DNA from 2 places in the Colwellia sp. KU-HH00111 genome. Region 1 is predicted to be linked to the other one. Evidence: predicted binding sites of a transcription regulator. Region 1 holds the regulator's gene; the other holds the start of a gene.
The links. The regulator FNR, encoded in region 1, switches genes on or off when oxygen is low (the NO sensors DNR and NnrR bind a similar motif). The targets are predictions, from matches to a motif close to TTGATCTAGATCAA.
Positions count from the first base shown of each region.

Region 2: the regulator FNR is predicted to act here: its motif matches at 2,693-2,706, upstream of ABXG98_RS02880 (universal stress protein).

Region 1 is NZ_BAABWO010000011.1:46,615-54,683, reverse strand. Features, by position in the region: gene ABXG98_RS17025 (heavy metal translocating P-type ATPase) at 1-2,343, shown strand, start outside; gene ccoS (cbb3-type cytochrome oxidase assembly protein CcoS) at 2,392-2,604, shown strand; gene ABXG98_RS17015 (sulfite exporter TauE/SafE family protein) at 2,601-3,320, shown strand; gene fnr (fumarate/nitrate reduction transcriptional regulator Fnr) at 3,399-4,118, shown strand; gene uspE (universal stress protein UspE) at 4,277-5,215, shown strand; gene ttcA (tRNA 2-thiocytidine(32) synthetase TtcA) at 5,366-6,259, shown strand; gene ABXG98_RS16995 (glucosaminidase domain-containing protein) at 6,264-7,196, opposite strand; gene ABXG98_RS16990 (hypothetical protein) at 7,314-8,069, opposite strand, start outside.
Region 2 is NZ_BAABWO010000001.1:646,559-654,627, reverse strand. Features, by position in the region: gene ABXG98_RS02895 (TonB-dependent receptor) at 1-963, opposite strand, end outside; gene ABXG98_RS02890 (primosomal replication protein) at 1,622-2,254, shown strand; gene ABXG98_RS02885 (late competence development ComFB family protein) at 2,340-2,609, shown strand; gene ABXG98_RS02880 (universal stress protein) at 2,770-3,255, shown strand; RNA gene ffs (signal recognition particle sRNA small type) at 3,388-3,484, opposite strand; gene ABXG98_RS02870 (DUF3014 domain-containing protein) at 3,656-4,621, opposite strand; gene ABXG98_RS02865 (LysR family transcriptional regulator) at 4,661-5,551, opposite strand; gene ABXG98_RS02860 (CoA-acylating methylmalonate-semialdehyde dehydrogenase) at 5,681-7,183, shown strand; gene ABXG98_RS02855 (tRNA-uridine aminocarboxypropyltransferase) at 7,278-8,069, opposite strand, start outside.

The DNA of each region.
Region 1 (8,069 bases):
ACCATTGTTGATAATAACCTAACACAATATTATTTATATAGAACTGAACCAGCGCAAAAGGGTTTAGAGCTAGTTCCTGAGCAGTTAACAACCCAACTAAAGAAAAATAAATTACTTGACCAAGCTGCGCTTCAAAGTGAATTTATTTACCAAGATCATGGAGTTAAAGAAGCAATATTAACCGTTGATGGTATCAGCTGTGCCGCCTGTGCTTGGTTAATTGAAATGCAACTAACTAAATTAACCGGGCTTGTTTCAATCAGTGTTAATGCGACCACCCAGCGCGCAACGGTAAAATGGCAAGATGACGTCATAAAGTTGAGTGCCATTCTCAACGCTATCGAGCAAATTGGCTATCAAGCGCTGCCTTTTAAAGCCAATGAAATAGAACAGCGAAATAAAGTAATGGGAAAGGTGTTTATTAAACGATTAGGTATCAGTGGCATTTTAATGATGCAAATTATGATGATAGCTATTGGTTTATATTTTGGCGCATTTTCTGGTATGGCAGAGCATAATAAGTACTACTTGCGCTGGGTTAGCTTTATTTTAGCAATTCCTATCGTATCTTACGGCGCTTACCCCTTTTATGTAGGGGCAATCAACACCTTAAAAATAAAACGTTTGTCTATGGATGTTCCGGTATCTATCGCTATTATTTTAGCTTTTAGTGCAAGCGCATGGGCTACCGTGACCGCACAAGGTGAAGTATATTTTGAGTCTGTTTCAATGTTTACTTTTCTGTTACTCATTGGCAAGTTTTTAGAGTTTAGAGCACGATCTCATGCTGCTCAAGTTTCCGCCAACTTATTGAAACTGATGCCAATGACAGCAACAAAAATAGCACGAGTGAACGACACTCAATCTAAAATCAACAACGAAGCATCAAAAGAACTATTAGTTGCAGCCAAACAATTAGTCGCAGGTGATTTAGTGCTAATTAAGCCAGGTGAGGTGATACCAGCTGATGGTTTAATTATCAGCGGTAGTAGCCAAATTAATGAAGCAATGCTCACTGGCGAGCAAACTCCGGTAAATAAAGCCACTGATGATACAGTATTCGCTGGCACTATTAATAGTGATGGTAATCTAACCGTGCAAGTAACGCAGCCTAGCAACCAATCATTTTTAAGCCAATTGATCCGCTTAAGTGAACAATCACAAGCGCATAAACCTAAACTAGCCCAGTTTTCAGATACGGTTGCGCAATTTTTTGTTGCTATAATTTTAGTAACCGCGATAGCCACTGCTATTTATTGGCAGCAACACTTACCTGAAGAAGCTTTTTGGATAACCTTATCGGTATTAGTTGCCACCTGCCCTTGCGCACTATCTTTAGCCACCCCTACGGCATTAACGTGTGCAACAACACGATTAAATAATGAAGGCATTATGATTAAATCGGCACATGTAATGGAAACAATGCCAAACATCGAGTGTTATGCTTTTGATAAGACAGGTACATTAACTACGGGAGAGTTTACCCTCGCCAAAGTTGATATAATTAACCATGCTGAGCATATAAATAGTTATTCCACAGCACAAGTTTTAGCTATCGCCGCCGCATTAGAATCCTACTCCGAGCACCCTCTAGCTAAGCCTTTTGCTCAGTATCGTGATTTTAGTTTACCCATCAACACGGTAAAAGTTTTGTCTGGCAGAGGCGTTATTGGCACAGTCAATGGTCAATGCTATAAAATCGGTAAAGCAAGTTGGCTATTAAACGCTAAAGCGCAAGTAAAACAGCCTGAGTATCTAAATGCATCTTGTTTATTAGTGGCCGAAGATAAAATCATAGCAGCCTTTTATCTGGTTGATAAAATACGTTCTGACGGGCACTCCCTCCTTGAGCAATTAAATAAAAGTCACCGCACGATAATGCTCTCAGGTGATAATCAATATGCCTGTGAAAAATTAGCAAAACAGTTATCAATACCTCAGTGTTATGCTAATTTAAGTGCCAAAGATAAAATGACCGTGTTACAGCAACAACAAAGTGAACAAGGGGCCACCGTTGCCATGGTTGGCGACGGTGTTAATGACTCGCCAGTATTCGGTGCTGCCCACGTCTCTATTGCTATGGGTTGTGGAACTGATATTGCAAAAAGCGGCGCTGACGTTATTTTATTAAATAATAAACTGAGTAGTATACTTACCTTAGCGAACATAGCAGCTAAAACCAAGCGCATCATTTTTCAAAATTACCTGTGGGCGTTCGGTTATAATGCTATTGTGCTACCTTTAGCTGTGAGTGGTTTTATTACCCCATATTTAGCTGTTATAGGTATGTCTGCGAGTTCTATTTTAGTTATTACCAATTCACTGCGCTTACTGAAAAAGTAACGCTAACCTTTACAGCGTCTGCTGGGGTTTATTGTAAGAGTCAAAGTAATGAGCATTATTTATATTTTAATTCCAATCGCGGTGTTATTAACAGCCCTTGGGGTCTATCTGTTTTTTTGGGCGGTGAAAACTGAGCAGTTTGATGATCTAGAAAAGCAAGGGATGAGTATTCTATTTGACGAAAAAGAACAAGGTGACACTGAACAAACAACGAATAAAGCGATTAGACATAACTCTGAGGATGAAAATCCAAGCAAATGAATATCGATATATTCTCCGCTTTTCTAATTGGTCTGGTTGGCTCAGGACATTGTATTGTTATGTGTGGTGGGATTACGACTATGCTAACTTCTGCCCTACCTACAACGATTAAAGACCCACAGCAAATTCCAGTAAACAATCAAAAAATTAGCTCCAAAAAAGTTAATAAAACCGCGTTGATTTTTTGCTATAATTTTGGACGTATAGCTTCATATAGCCTTATTGGCGCTATTGTTGGTTTTACTGGCTCAATTGCCGCCAAAAATATTGGTATACCATTAGCTGGGTTAAGAATGTTTTCTGCCTTATTTCTTATATTGCTTGGCTTATATTTAGGTCAGTGGCTAATGTGGCTTAATCATGTAGAAGCGCTAGGTAAAAAACTGTGGCAAAAAATTTCACCGTTAGCAACAAAAGCCATACCTGTAGACTCCCCAACAAAAGCATTAACTTTAGGGGCAATATGGGGTTGGTTACCCTGTGGGTTAGTCTATTCTACATTAACATGGGCTTTAGCTAGCGCTGATATCGTCACAGGTGCAGGTATTATGCTCTTTTTTGGTTTAGGCACCCTACCTGCACTATTAACCTTATCCATCGGCTTCAATAGCATAAAAAACAACCTAGTCAAGCCGGCTTTTAGAAAAACAATGGCTTTAGTGCTTATTCCTTTAGGTATTTATAGTTTTATTGTTGCATATCAACAAATGTTTTAATACCATAGTCAAATACATGAAATAAGAGTAACTACTTTAAAAGTTACAACAGCTATTTCTTCAAAAGATGAGTCTCGCATGCCTAATAAGAGTTGCCCTGGCACACAGCACATTAGTTGCCAAAATTGTAGTATCAGTGAGCTTTGCTTACCTTTTACGCTAAATGAACAAGAGCTAACTACCCTTGATGATATTATTGATCGGAAGCGCCCTATTCATAAAGGCGATAAACTTTTTACTGATGGTCAGGAAATGCATGCATTGTTTGCCATTCGTTCCGGTACTTTTAAAACCTTTACGGTCAATGAACAAGGTGAAGAACAAATCACAGGCTTTCATTTAGCCGGTGATTTACTTGGGTTTGATGCCATTGCAGATACAGAGCACAAAAGCTTTGCTCAAGCGCTTGAAACGTCAATGGTCTGTGAAATACCCTATGACAATTTAGATACCTTATCTAACACTATGCCAAAACTTAAAAAGCAGGTGTTACGTTTAATGAGTAATGAAATACGTACTGATCAAGAAATGCTAACATTGCTCAACCGAAAAAATGCTGAGCAACGAGTTGCTACTTTCTTAGTGAGCTTAAGCGAACGCTATCACGCCCGCGGTCTTTCTCCTGCCGAGTTTCGCTTAACTATGACACGCAGTGATATTGGTAATTATATTGGCCTAACAGTTGAAACTATCAGCCGATTATTGAACCGCTTTCACAAAAACGGCTTAATTAACGTTGATGGCAAGCTAATCAGTATTTTAGATATTGATCAATTAACTGATTGCGCTGAATTATAATTCTCCTCCTTATAGCTGATATCGATACACCTCGATATCAGCGTATCTAAAGCCTACCTAACCCATAGAAAATTGATTTAAAACAAGCATTAATTCCCAACCTTTGCTATAAATTAACTAGAGTATAGTTTTATAAACAAATAACAATGGGATTTATCATGGAAACTTATCAAAATATATTGGTTGTTATCGATCCAACAACGGATGAACAAAAAGCGTTAAAAAGAGCAATAGATCTAGCGACCAGCATCAAAGCTACTGACAGACAAGTTAAAGTAAGCGCCTTTTTGAGTATTTTTGATTTTTCTTACGAAATGACCACTATTTTATCCAGTGATGAACGCGATGTTATGCGCCAATCTGTCATTAAAGATAAAGAACTTTGGTTACAAAACATCATTGATGAGTTAAAGCCAACAATTGAGATTAATTGCCAAGTAGTTTGGCATAACCGTCCTTTTGAAGCCATTATAGAGCGTGTAATTAAGGATGATTATGATCTTGTCATCAAAGGCACTCACCAACACGATAAATTAAAATCTGTGGTTTTTACTCCCACAGATTGGCATATCCTACGTAAATGTCCTTGTCCGGTATTACTAGTAAAAGAGCATGAATGGCCAAATAATGGAAATATTCTTGCTGCACTTAATGTTGGCAGTGACGAGGAAGAGCATCACTCGTTAAATATAAAAATAACTAAAGAGGCCAAACAGCTAGCTGGGCTTATTCAAGCCAATGTGCATTTAGTGAATTCTTTTCCTGGCACCCCAGTCAATATTGCCATTGAAATTCCTGAGTTTAACGCTAACGAATATAATGACACTATGCATAAACATCATGAGCAGGCGATGATTTCACATGCTAACCAATTTGATATTAGCGTCGCTAACACCCATGTTGAAGAAGGCCTTCCTGAAACAGTAATAGAGCAAGTCGCTAACAAAATTGATGCAGAGCTTGTTATTTTGGGTACAGTGGGTAGAACAGGGTTTTCAGCGGCTCTCATTGGCAATACTGCTGAACATGTTATTGATCAACTCAATTGTGACGTACTTGCCCTTAAACCCGACGGTTATACTTCACCCTTGCAATAGCACGACGGCGAATATTGAGATCACGAACAACGGTAAGCTTAATAGTTAAACTTACCGTTTTTCTTTTGTTCTGAAAAACCTTATAGCGTTAAAAATGCAAAAGCCCTATAATGCGCGGCAAATTAAACGCCACTGAGTTGAACAAAAATCATGTCAGTAACTGAAATACCCAATCAATCTCTAGATATAATCAAACTTGAAAAAAAACTAAGACGCAATGTAGGTAAAGCTATTTTTGACTACAATATGATTGAAGAATCAGATGTGGTAATGGTAACCATCAGTGGTGGCAAAGATTCATTTACCATGTTGGATATTTTATTAAAATTGCAAAAAGCAGCACCGATTAATTTCAAAATTATTGCGGTAAATTTGGATCAAAAACAACCTGGTTTTCCAGAAGAGGTTCTGCCTCACTACCTTGAGTCGCTAAGTATCCCATATTATATCGTCGACAAAGATACTTACTCAGTGGTAAAAGAAAAAATATCTGAAGGAAAAACCACCTGTGGTCTTTGCTCTAGATTACGCAGAGGCACATTGTATTCATTTGCCGAGAGTATTGGCGCTACAAAAATAGCACTTGGTCACCACATGGATGACATTGTCGAAACCATGTTTCTTAATATGTTTTATGGTGCGAAGCTTAAAGCGATGCCACCAAAACTAAGATCAGATGATGGCAGAAACATTATCATTAGGCCGCTTGCCTACTGTAGAGAACAAGATATTATTGAATTTGCCAGCGCTCAAGAATATCCAATTATCCCATGTAACTTATGTGGCTCACAAGAAAACCTACAACGACAAAATGTTAAAGCCATGCTCAGCGAATGGGAGCAGAAAGTCCCCGGACGTGTGGAAAATATTTTTAAATCACTTAAAAACATCAGCCTGAGCCAACTCGCAGATACCAACCTTTTTGATTTTTCCAACTTAACAATTGATAGAACTGAAGAAAGAGCAGCCTATGAGTTTTCTGGTGAAACGGTTTCCTCAACCAATATCGATGAATCGCTTTTTATTGATGTGACTAACGTTTAATCAGCTATTCAGCAACAATTATTGGTTGTCTATCATTATTCTCTGTTAAGTATTGCCGGTTATGTCTTAGCATATTAGTGATTTCAATAACATAATCGGCTCCTCGCTCAGAGTAAGGTAACAAACCTGTTGCAAGTATTTCAGCGCTTAATTCGTGTCCCTGTTCACGTAATTCAGCGCGGATTGTCCGAAAAACACGATAGGCTTTATTAGAGTTAATATTGTATAAGTAGTGAGCAACTGCGTCGTCTAAACTCTTAAAAGCCGCAACTTCATGTTTATCACCCTCAGTGCGACCATTTGGTACCATGCCGCAACCTGGGGTATAACACCAAATGCCAAAGAAGTTTAAACCTATACGCGAAAAGCGTGAAGTGCCCCACGCTGACTCGTTAGCCGCTTGTACTAACACCAAAGGCATAGGCACAATATCAACACGTAACAGTAATTCATGTAATTGTACTAAGACTGAAGCGTGTTTTTTCACTTTATACTTGCTCGTTAATTGCGCTAACGCTTGTTGCTCTTGCTTAGTTAAAGTGTGCTTTTGATTTATTTTATCTAGCCATTGAAGGAGTTTAGCTCGTTGTGCAAGTAGATGCTGATTCTGCTTATTTACCGCAGGCTTCATATAGTTAAAAAAGTGCTTCTTTTTTTGCTTGGTATCAGAAATGGCAGCAAAATCAGGCAAAGTCATTTGATGCAAAGGGTTTTCCGGCAGTTTTTTAACTACTGGTTTGCTTTTAGTCCTAGGTGCCATAGTTGCCAGTGGTTTTACTTTTAGCGCAATTTCTTTTCCCAATGGTTCTAGCGGAGTTGTTGATGGTAATTCAACGGTTGTAGCTACTATGTCTTCTTTTAAGAAAGTAAATGGCGCTATCATAGCCAACGTGACAACTAACGAAAGAACCAGCTTGATCAATTGTGTGCTTTTCATAAAAAATCCCATATCAAGCTATACAGGCTTTGACTATAGCGGCTTATGTTAATGTGACGTAAACTATTGCGATTAAAGCAAAGTATCAGAGTTAATTTCACTGATTGTAAATTCATTTTACGCGGAAAATGTATCATCAGAATCAGTATTATCTTGTACTGAATTATCAGTAGTTGCACTTGAAGTGTTATCAACACCACCATTAGTGGCTAAACTCACCCCAAAAATCTCACGATATACTATGCCTTTTACATTGTAAAACAAGGGTGCAAGAAAAGAGCAGCCAAACAAAAAGATCATAATTCCTAAGGGTGCAAAGCTTGATTCTAGCAATAATGCTAGCGGTAAAATCAACACCAGCAATGATAAAAGTAAAATAAAATATAACACCAACAGAGACAAGAATTTAAAACGTAAGGTTTGTATTGACAACACAATCGCTTTCATTGGCGTCATTTTCTTTTCAATCACCAATGGAATGGTCAAAGATAAGGTCACCGCAAGAAAAATGCCGGGTAAAATAAAAAGTTGAAAACCTAAACTAATTAATATGGATGTCAACAGCGCACATAACACCACCCAACTTGCTCGCTTTAAGAACCCAAAGGTCATTTTAGGGGCTGTTTTCAAGCCCACAGCATTTAGAACCCCCATCATTTCAACACCAGCAATAAATGGCCAAACGGCAATGGTAACCACGACATTGAGTAACATACTCGCTTCTGGATCAGCTAATACCGACTCAATCCCACCTAAGTAGTTACTGACCAATAACGAAACTAAAATGCCCAGTATTAACGAAAACAACAAACCTAAATTGATTGCAAGGCGAGACTTTAGCGTTTGTTGCCAAGATTCAGTTAAAATGGCCTT
Region 2 (8,069 bases), on a different contig from region 1:
ACGATCGATTGAAGCTTTGTTATAAGACACGTTAGCATATGCAAACATACAGTATGTCGCACCTGGGTTACCCCAGTCATTATCAGCAGCAACTTTAGCGAAAGTATCGCTACCATACTCTGCAATTAAATTATCACACTCAGGTGAAGCTTGAGCATCTACCCAATCAGGTGTAGCTACAGTAGCACCGTAAATACTCCAACCGTCAGTTTCTTCGTAGGCTTGAATTTCACCATCGCCGTTAAAGTCAGTCATTTTAGCTTTAGTGAAGTCACGAGCACCGTCAGAAATACCTTCACGTTTTTGATGGTCAAAAGCAAAAGTAATATTACCTTTATCTGTTGAGTAACCACCAATTACAGAGAATTCTGAAGAAGTTGTACCTTCATCACGATCACGTTGACCAGCACCAACACTAAACTCTAAACCTTCATAGTTCTTTTTAAGAATAACGTTAACAACACCAGCAATAGCGTCTGAACCGTATGTAGATGAAGCACCATCAGTTAAAATTTCGATACGCTCAACGGCTGCCATAGGAATAGCATTTAAGTTAGCCGATTGGCCACCTAAAGTTGGAGAACCTGGTAAGCGCTTACCATCTAACAATACTAAAGTACGCTTAGAACCAGCACCACGTAAGTTAATTGTTGCTTGAGATTGAGCTGAACTACCTGATCTTTCAGAAAAAGAACCAAATGAGTTAAATGTGCTACCACGTAAGGCATCAGCTACAGTGAAGTTACCTTCAATTTTCATATCTTCAGTTGTGATTACTGTAACTGGCGAAGCACCTTCAAGGTCACTACGTTTGATACGAGAACCGGTTACTTCGATTTTTTCAATTTCTTCTTCAGCGCCTTCTTCTGCTGAAAATGCTGTTGTTGAAACAGATGCCGTTGCAGCTGCGCCAAACATCATGGCAAGGCGGATAGCCTTAGCTACTTTGCTATTGTTATACATGTTTACTCCCTGGATCACATTCGTGATTGGTTGTTATTTATTTGTTTATTTTAATCAGTTTCGAAACTATTTTGCCTCGTAAACTTTTTTGAACGGGCCTAATGACCTGATCTGTCCTCTACGATATTAAACGGGATCGTCGCACATCGTCAACACCATTTGTTGTCAATTGTTAATATTTTTAACAAGTTTACATAACAATCAATATTTAAAAAATTAAAATATAAAACACATTCAAACTTAAGCATCAGATAAATAAGTGTTTTATCAGATTTATGTATATGAATCTGATAGTGAAAGCTTTTATAAAAAAGATCATTGATTTTTAGCTATAGAATCAAATAGCACTTTCCTAAAACTCAAGCAATACCTTAAATAACAACAACTTAATATTAACCACCTGATTTTAATAATATATTATCGTTTTTATAAAACTATTTACAAAAAAAAAATAATTTATATAATTCAGTAAATTAAAGATTAAATTTTTTATTTGTAAACAAAAAATGACAAATACAATTGTTTTAGTATTACTTAATTACGACAATTATTATGGAAATTTAAAATTTACATTAATTTAACCAATTGATAAGTACATTTTAAAACAGAGTGTTATAGTGTTGTCCTTATTCAGTTATTCTTATTGTTTAGGTAACACATGAACTCGATTGAGCGTTTATCGCTTTTATTAAAAACTCTCGATGTTAAAGCAAAACAAACCGATGCGCGAAACTCTAAAGTTAAAGCTCATCGCTTGCTTGAGAATAACAATTTATTTTCTGCAACGCTTTTTTCCAGCCAAAGCGATCAGTTTCAACCTTATATTAGAGAAGTGCAAAGAAGAGTTGCGGAGTTCTCACGTTTAGTCAACGCCAACCAAATCGAACTTTCTAAAGTGCTATTACTTCAAATAGAACAGCAAATTGCTGCTATATCTACTGCTCTAAAGGCGAATGAAGTTATGCATCAAGCCGCTGAATTAAGTTTTGACGCTAATAATAAAGTGCGTATAAAAAAAGCTAAAATCAAACAAGCTCACAAGTACCAAGAGCTAACTAAAAAAGTGATGCTCTCTAGCCATCAGCTTTACCAAAAACTCGCAGAGCATCATGAATTCGAACGACGGTTAATGGATATGGTTGCAGAAAGAGAACTTAGTCGCGCAACGTGCAAAAGTGAACAAAGCGCAAAGTTATCTACTGAGGTATTAGCTTTACACCAACGATTAGGACGTTGTCGTAAAGCTATTTCAACCATTGAGCGAGACATTGAATTAGCAGAGAAACGTTAATGGCTTTTTAACAATAATATTCGCATTTTGCCAAATCTCAGGTTACTCTTAAAAAATACTCGTACAATTTATCAAGAAGGCGTTTATGAACATATCTGACGACATCCACAATTACTATGAAAAACTGGTGATAGAGTATTTTGCTTTGTCTAAATTTGATGAAAAATATGATGATGACTTTATTGCAGATTTATTTTGTGTGGTGTTAAACCAACTCCCTACACGTTATATTCGCCACGAAGTAGATATGGCATTTTATTTACCTGCCTCTGAACGTTTTGAAATGGAATCTAAAGTCAAAAAAGCCGTGAGTAAAGCGGTAGAGTTTATGAAGTCTCACCGAGCAACTAGCTAATCCCAAAAGGTCACAATAACTTATATTACCTCGTTTTAATTAATAGTATTTTTCCTTACGCTTTATAATTAGCAAGAATATAATTGATTTAAATCAAGTGCGCTTATTAATTATTTCGTATGCTATTTTTACTTACTAAAAATAGATAAAAGGTACCGTTATGACAGACATCAACACAATACTATATGCGACTGATCTTGGTAAACATACAAGACCAGCATTTCGCATGGCAGTTAGCCTAGCGAAACAAAACAATGCCAAGATCCATTTTCTATATGTAATAGAACCAATGAACCCCAATACTGCATCAATAGTAAATGCTTACATGCCAGAAGGAACTATAGAAGATTTATATCAACGTTCGGTGGATGAGTTGCATAAAAAAGTGAATGACCGAATTGAAAAGTTTTGCTTAGAAGAGTTAGACGGCCAAGCATTCCCTGGAGGGAAACCCGTTGCCGATATTATTGAAGGCTCGCCTGCCGCAACAATCATTGGTATTGCTGAAGAAAGGAATGTAGATCTGATCGTTATGGGTAGTCATGCACATAGTGCTTTAGACAATCTGTTTATTGGCTCGGTGGCAGATAAAGTGGTTAATAGAACTACTAAGCCCGTATTACTCGTACCCCTTAAAAATGATTAGCACCATCGATAAAATTCGATTGAGATATATTTTTGGTTGTATGCTTAATTCTATATTGGGTTTTAACTTTTGCTGAATTGATATTGCGGCTTGCTAAATTAATACTGCGGTAACTTTAGAATTGGGTGGCAACCCTAGTAGCCGCACCTCGGCACATGAGTCGTCTGCTGCGGTTGCTTCCTTCCGGACCTGGCCGAGTTCACAGAGTATCATTGCGAGGGGACCAAAAGGGTCACCATAATGAACTTAAGCAAACTAGACGTTTTTAGTTTGCATCTAAGCGGCGCGAATTATCGCTAATCAAACCCGAGGATGCAAGCCCTAGTTTACTATTTTATGACAGGTTTCATCTGCATGAGGATTTTTTAAACGAATATGAGCTACCTGAACAATAATTGGATTAACCTTCACTGATGCCATTGGCTTGTTGTGCTAATTTTTCATGCAGCTCTAACAATACTGATTTCATTACCAATAAATTATCTTTGCCTAAGCGCAGTAAAAGTTTCTCGGTAGCGGGCAGCGCTTCTAGCTGAGGATCAGCAAACTTATAAACCACACTGGGTTGTATTAATTTCATTGGTGACTTGGGAACCTCCATATCTAATACACGAGTGATAGCATCCTGCAGCACTTGGGTAAAGTCATCATCGTAGCCCAACTCACTATATGCTTCATCAATCAGTGGTTTAACTTCTGTATACCACTGTACTAGGCTGTCACTATCCATAGACCTTAACAGCTCTATATATAAACTAAAGCGTTCACTTGAGCGTTCACTCCATTGCCAAACATTTTGCTTAATTGTAGCGCCTTCAGTACTTTGACTTGTTTGTTCAAAACTGGTACTTGATTTATCTGGGAAAAATTTGCCTTTAGGTAGTACAAAGGGGCTATGCTCATAAGCAAGGTTTCCTTGGGCAAAGTTATCAGTGAACACGACAAAACGGCGGATCATATCTTCATCAATGATCAACTGAAGTAATTCTTTACGCCACGTTATCTCGGGCAATTTCAACTTCAACCAATTATCGCTTTCATCTAACAGCGGCAATGGGTTTTCTTGAACAACACTAAGCTCTTCAATCTGCGATGTCGCAGCCGGTGGTATAACTACTGTTATTTCTTCAGTTTCTACCGGCGCAGGGTCTAGTATTTTTTCAGGTGTAGGCTCAACACTCACTGCAGGCTGGATTATAGGTTCCTGTGTCTTGGCAATGTCGGTATTACTCCCTGTAAATTGCCAAGCAACCCCTATGGCAATAATCACCAACAGAATAAAAGCAATTAAACCCCATGAGGCCTTTGCTGTATTCGTTGTATTTCCTTGATCATTCTCACTTAGTGATTGGTTTGAGTTATTCATATTCACCTATATACATACTTATTTTAACACCTACACTACTTACTCAGGCATCAGTAATTGTTTATTGTCTTGTGCTAACATTTTCAAATACTGCCAAACAGTTTCGACTTGAGATAAGCGTTTACTTTCTGGATGTGTGACTAAATAAAAACTACGTACCAGTTTAATATCATGATCGCATAGTTTAACTAAGCTAGCATCTTGTTCAGCTAAAAAGCAAGGCAAAACACCAATACCTAAGCCACTTTTTATGGCGCTATATTGGCTAGTAATACTGGTACTTTGAAAACTGGGTACAATATTGGCGTTTAATTCTTTCAAATAGGACAACTGTTCAGTGAACAACAGGTTATCAACATAGCTAACCCATTGATATTTAGATAATTGAGTTATGGACACAGCTTCATCTAAGTCTTTAAGATAGCTTGCATGGCCATATAATTGCAACTGATAATCACACAGTTTTGTAATAATTGTTGAGGTACTCTTTGGCCTTTCTACCGCGATAGCTATATCCGCTTCATTACGACTGATTTTAACATCTCGAGCAAAGTGTACTAACTCTATTTTAATATTGGGAAACTGTTGCTTAAGTTTAGTTAAGTGCGGGGCAATAAAAAAACTGCCAAATGCTTCTGTGACCCCTATTCTCACTCGGCCACTGTTAATATTTTTATGTTCTTTGATAACTTTAAGTGCTTGACCTGCGTCGAGTTCCATCCGTCTTGCATATTGCAATAGTTTAGTACCATCTATCGTCAGTACGTGGCCATCTACCGTTCGCTCAAAAAGTTTCGTTGCTAGACTCTCTTCAAGTTTGTGCAGTCGTCGTGATAAAGTTGAGGCATCAATCGTCAGTCGCTTGGCTGCAATAGATAAGCGCTCACTTCTCGCAAGTTCTAAAAAAAATTTAATATCATCCCAATTCATTGCACTAGCATAGCAACACTCAATTGTTTTTGCAAAAATGCAATATGCGTTGCACTTTTGCTTATTGCTCAATTATTGTTAAAAGACTATTTTAGTACTCATTGCAATTAACTTATCTTAAGGCTTGTCATGACTATTAGAGAAATTCCATTGATCATCAATGGCGAAAAAGTTCGTTCAACTACCGATACTTGGTTAGACGTTTTAAACCCTGCAACGCAAGAGGTTGTCGCTCGCGTACCTATGGCAACAAAAGCGGAAATAGAAGCGGCAGTTGCTAACGCAGCTGAAGCGTTTAAAACATGGTCAAAGGTTTCATTAACCAATCGCATGCGCATTATGCTAACGTTCCAACAATTAGTTAGAGAGCATACGCAAGAATTAGCCGAATTAGTCACATTAGAGCATGGTAAAACACTTCCTGATGCAGAAGGAGAAGTTGGCCGGTCATTAGAAGCAATTGAGAATGCTTGCTCTGTAACCCGTTTACAACTGGGTGAAATGGCAAACAATGCTGCAACAGGTGTGGATACATATACCTTAAACAAACCAATTGGTGTAGGTCTTGGGATCACAGCATTTAACTTCCCATTAATGCTTCCGTCATTTATGTTTCCGCCAGCCATTGCTTGTGGTAATACATTTATTCTAAAACCTTCAGAGCAAGCACCATCATCAACCATATTATTGGTTGAATTAGCCCTTAAAGCTGGTATTCCTGCTGGGGTACTCAATGTTGTTCATGGTGGACCTGATGTAGTTAACCAACTCATTGAAGCCGATGCTGTTAAAGCGGTATCATTTATTGGTTCAACCCATGTTGGCACACATGTATACAATCATGCGACTAAACACGGCAAACGCGCGCAATCAATGATGGGTGCTAAAAACCACATGGTGATCATGCCCGATGCTAATAAAGACCGTGCAATAAATGATTTACTTGGCTCTGCTTTTGGCGCTGCTGGACAACGCTGTATGGCAAACCCTGTGACCATTTTAGTAGGCAAAACCCGTGAATGGTTACCTGAAATTGTCGAACGTGCCAAACTAATGAAAGTGGGCCCTGGTATACAGCGTGATGCCGATTTAGGTCCAGTGGTATCTCCACAAGCTAAAGCACGTATCATTAGCTTGTTAGACTCTGGTGTTGAGCAAGGAGCGACGTTATTAGTTGACGGCAGAGATTGCCAAGTAGAGGGATATCCAAACGGTAACTTTGTCGGTCCAACGTTATTTACTAATGTTACTACTGATATGGATATTTATAAGCAAGAAATTTTCGGTCCTGCCCTTTGCGTATTAGAAGCAGAAACGCTTGAAGAGGCAATTGAAATCATCAACGCCAACCCTAATGGTAACGGCACATCAATATTTACTTCTTCTGGTTGGAATGCGAGAAAGTTTGAAAATGAAATTGATGTTGGTCAGGTGGGTATTAATGTGCCAATCCCTGTACCTGTGGCTTATTTCAGCTTCACCGGCTCTCGTGGCTCTAAATTAGGTGACTTAGGCCCTAATGGTAAACAAGTAGTCAGTTTCTGGACATATACTAAATCAGTCACTGCGCGTTGGTTTGAACCTGATCATCAAGACGGTACTGATATTCATACCACTATCAGTATGAAGTAAAAGCGGCTAGTATCGTAAACAAAGTTACGAGTGGTTAATAACAGACAACTCGTAACTTTCATTTTTTTTGCAACTCATAGCGCGTAATTCAACACTAAACACCACTCTCTTTTACAAACTTTTGATAATTATCTAATGCATTAACATTACCTTTATTACGCTGACAAACACTTTTTTGATACTGGTAATTAAACACATCAAACCATAAATCAAGCAGTTGAGCATTTCGCTTTTCACCAAACATTTCAAGCACTCTAGCTGCAACTTCAGCCGTTGAGAACTGATGTGCTAAAGCCGTTTTTCTTACCGTATAACGGGAGTCATCTCCTAACGGGGAGAATTCATCTACTTGGATGTCCTTTGCATCAGACGCAGTGTTATCTAAGGCTAATTGGGCTTGTAAAAAAGCTTTAGGATCAAACGAAAGCATAGGGAACTGGTCTAAATAAGGACTTTTACGAAACATTTTTTTTGCTTCCCGCCAGCTGCCATCAAGCATAATAAACAGTGGCCTTTTTCCCTGATCACACACTACATTTTGCGTTTGTACTTGACGTTCATCACCCGCGTATTCTTTGGGAAAAACCACATAAGGTTGCCATTGCTCATCATTAATTATTGCCAGTAATGCGTCATCAGGGTTTGTTCTAGACCACAAGAAAGCATACGTATCAGGTATTAAATCTGCAATGAGTTTGCCGGTATTACTGGGTTTTAATACTTCGGTATCATACATCAATAATAAAAAAGCCGCTTTTGTGTTAACGTTACTTTGCTGTGGCGCAATTGCACAAATGCAATAGGTTTTGGCCAAACGACATAAGTCACAACGTATAACTCTTTGACCTCTTGCTTTATAGGTGGTGGTGCTTAAGCTTAACCTATA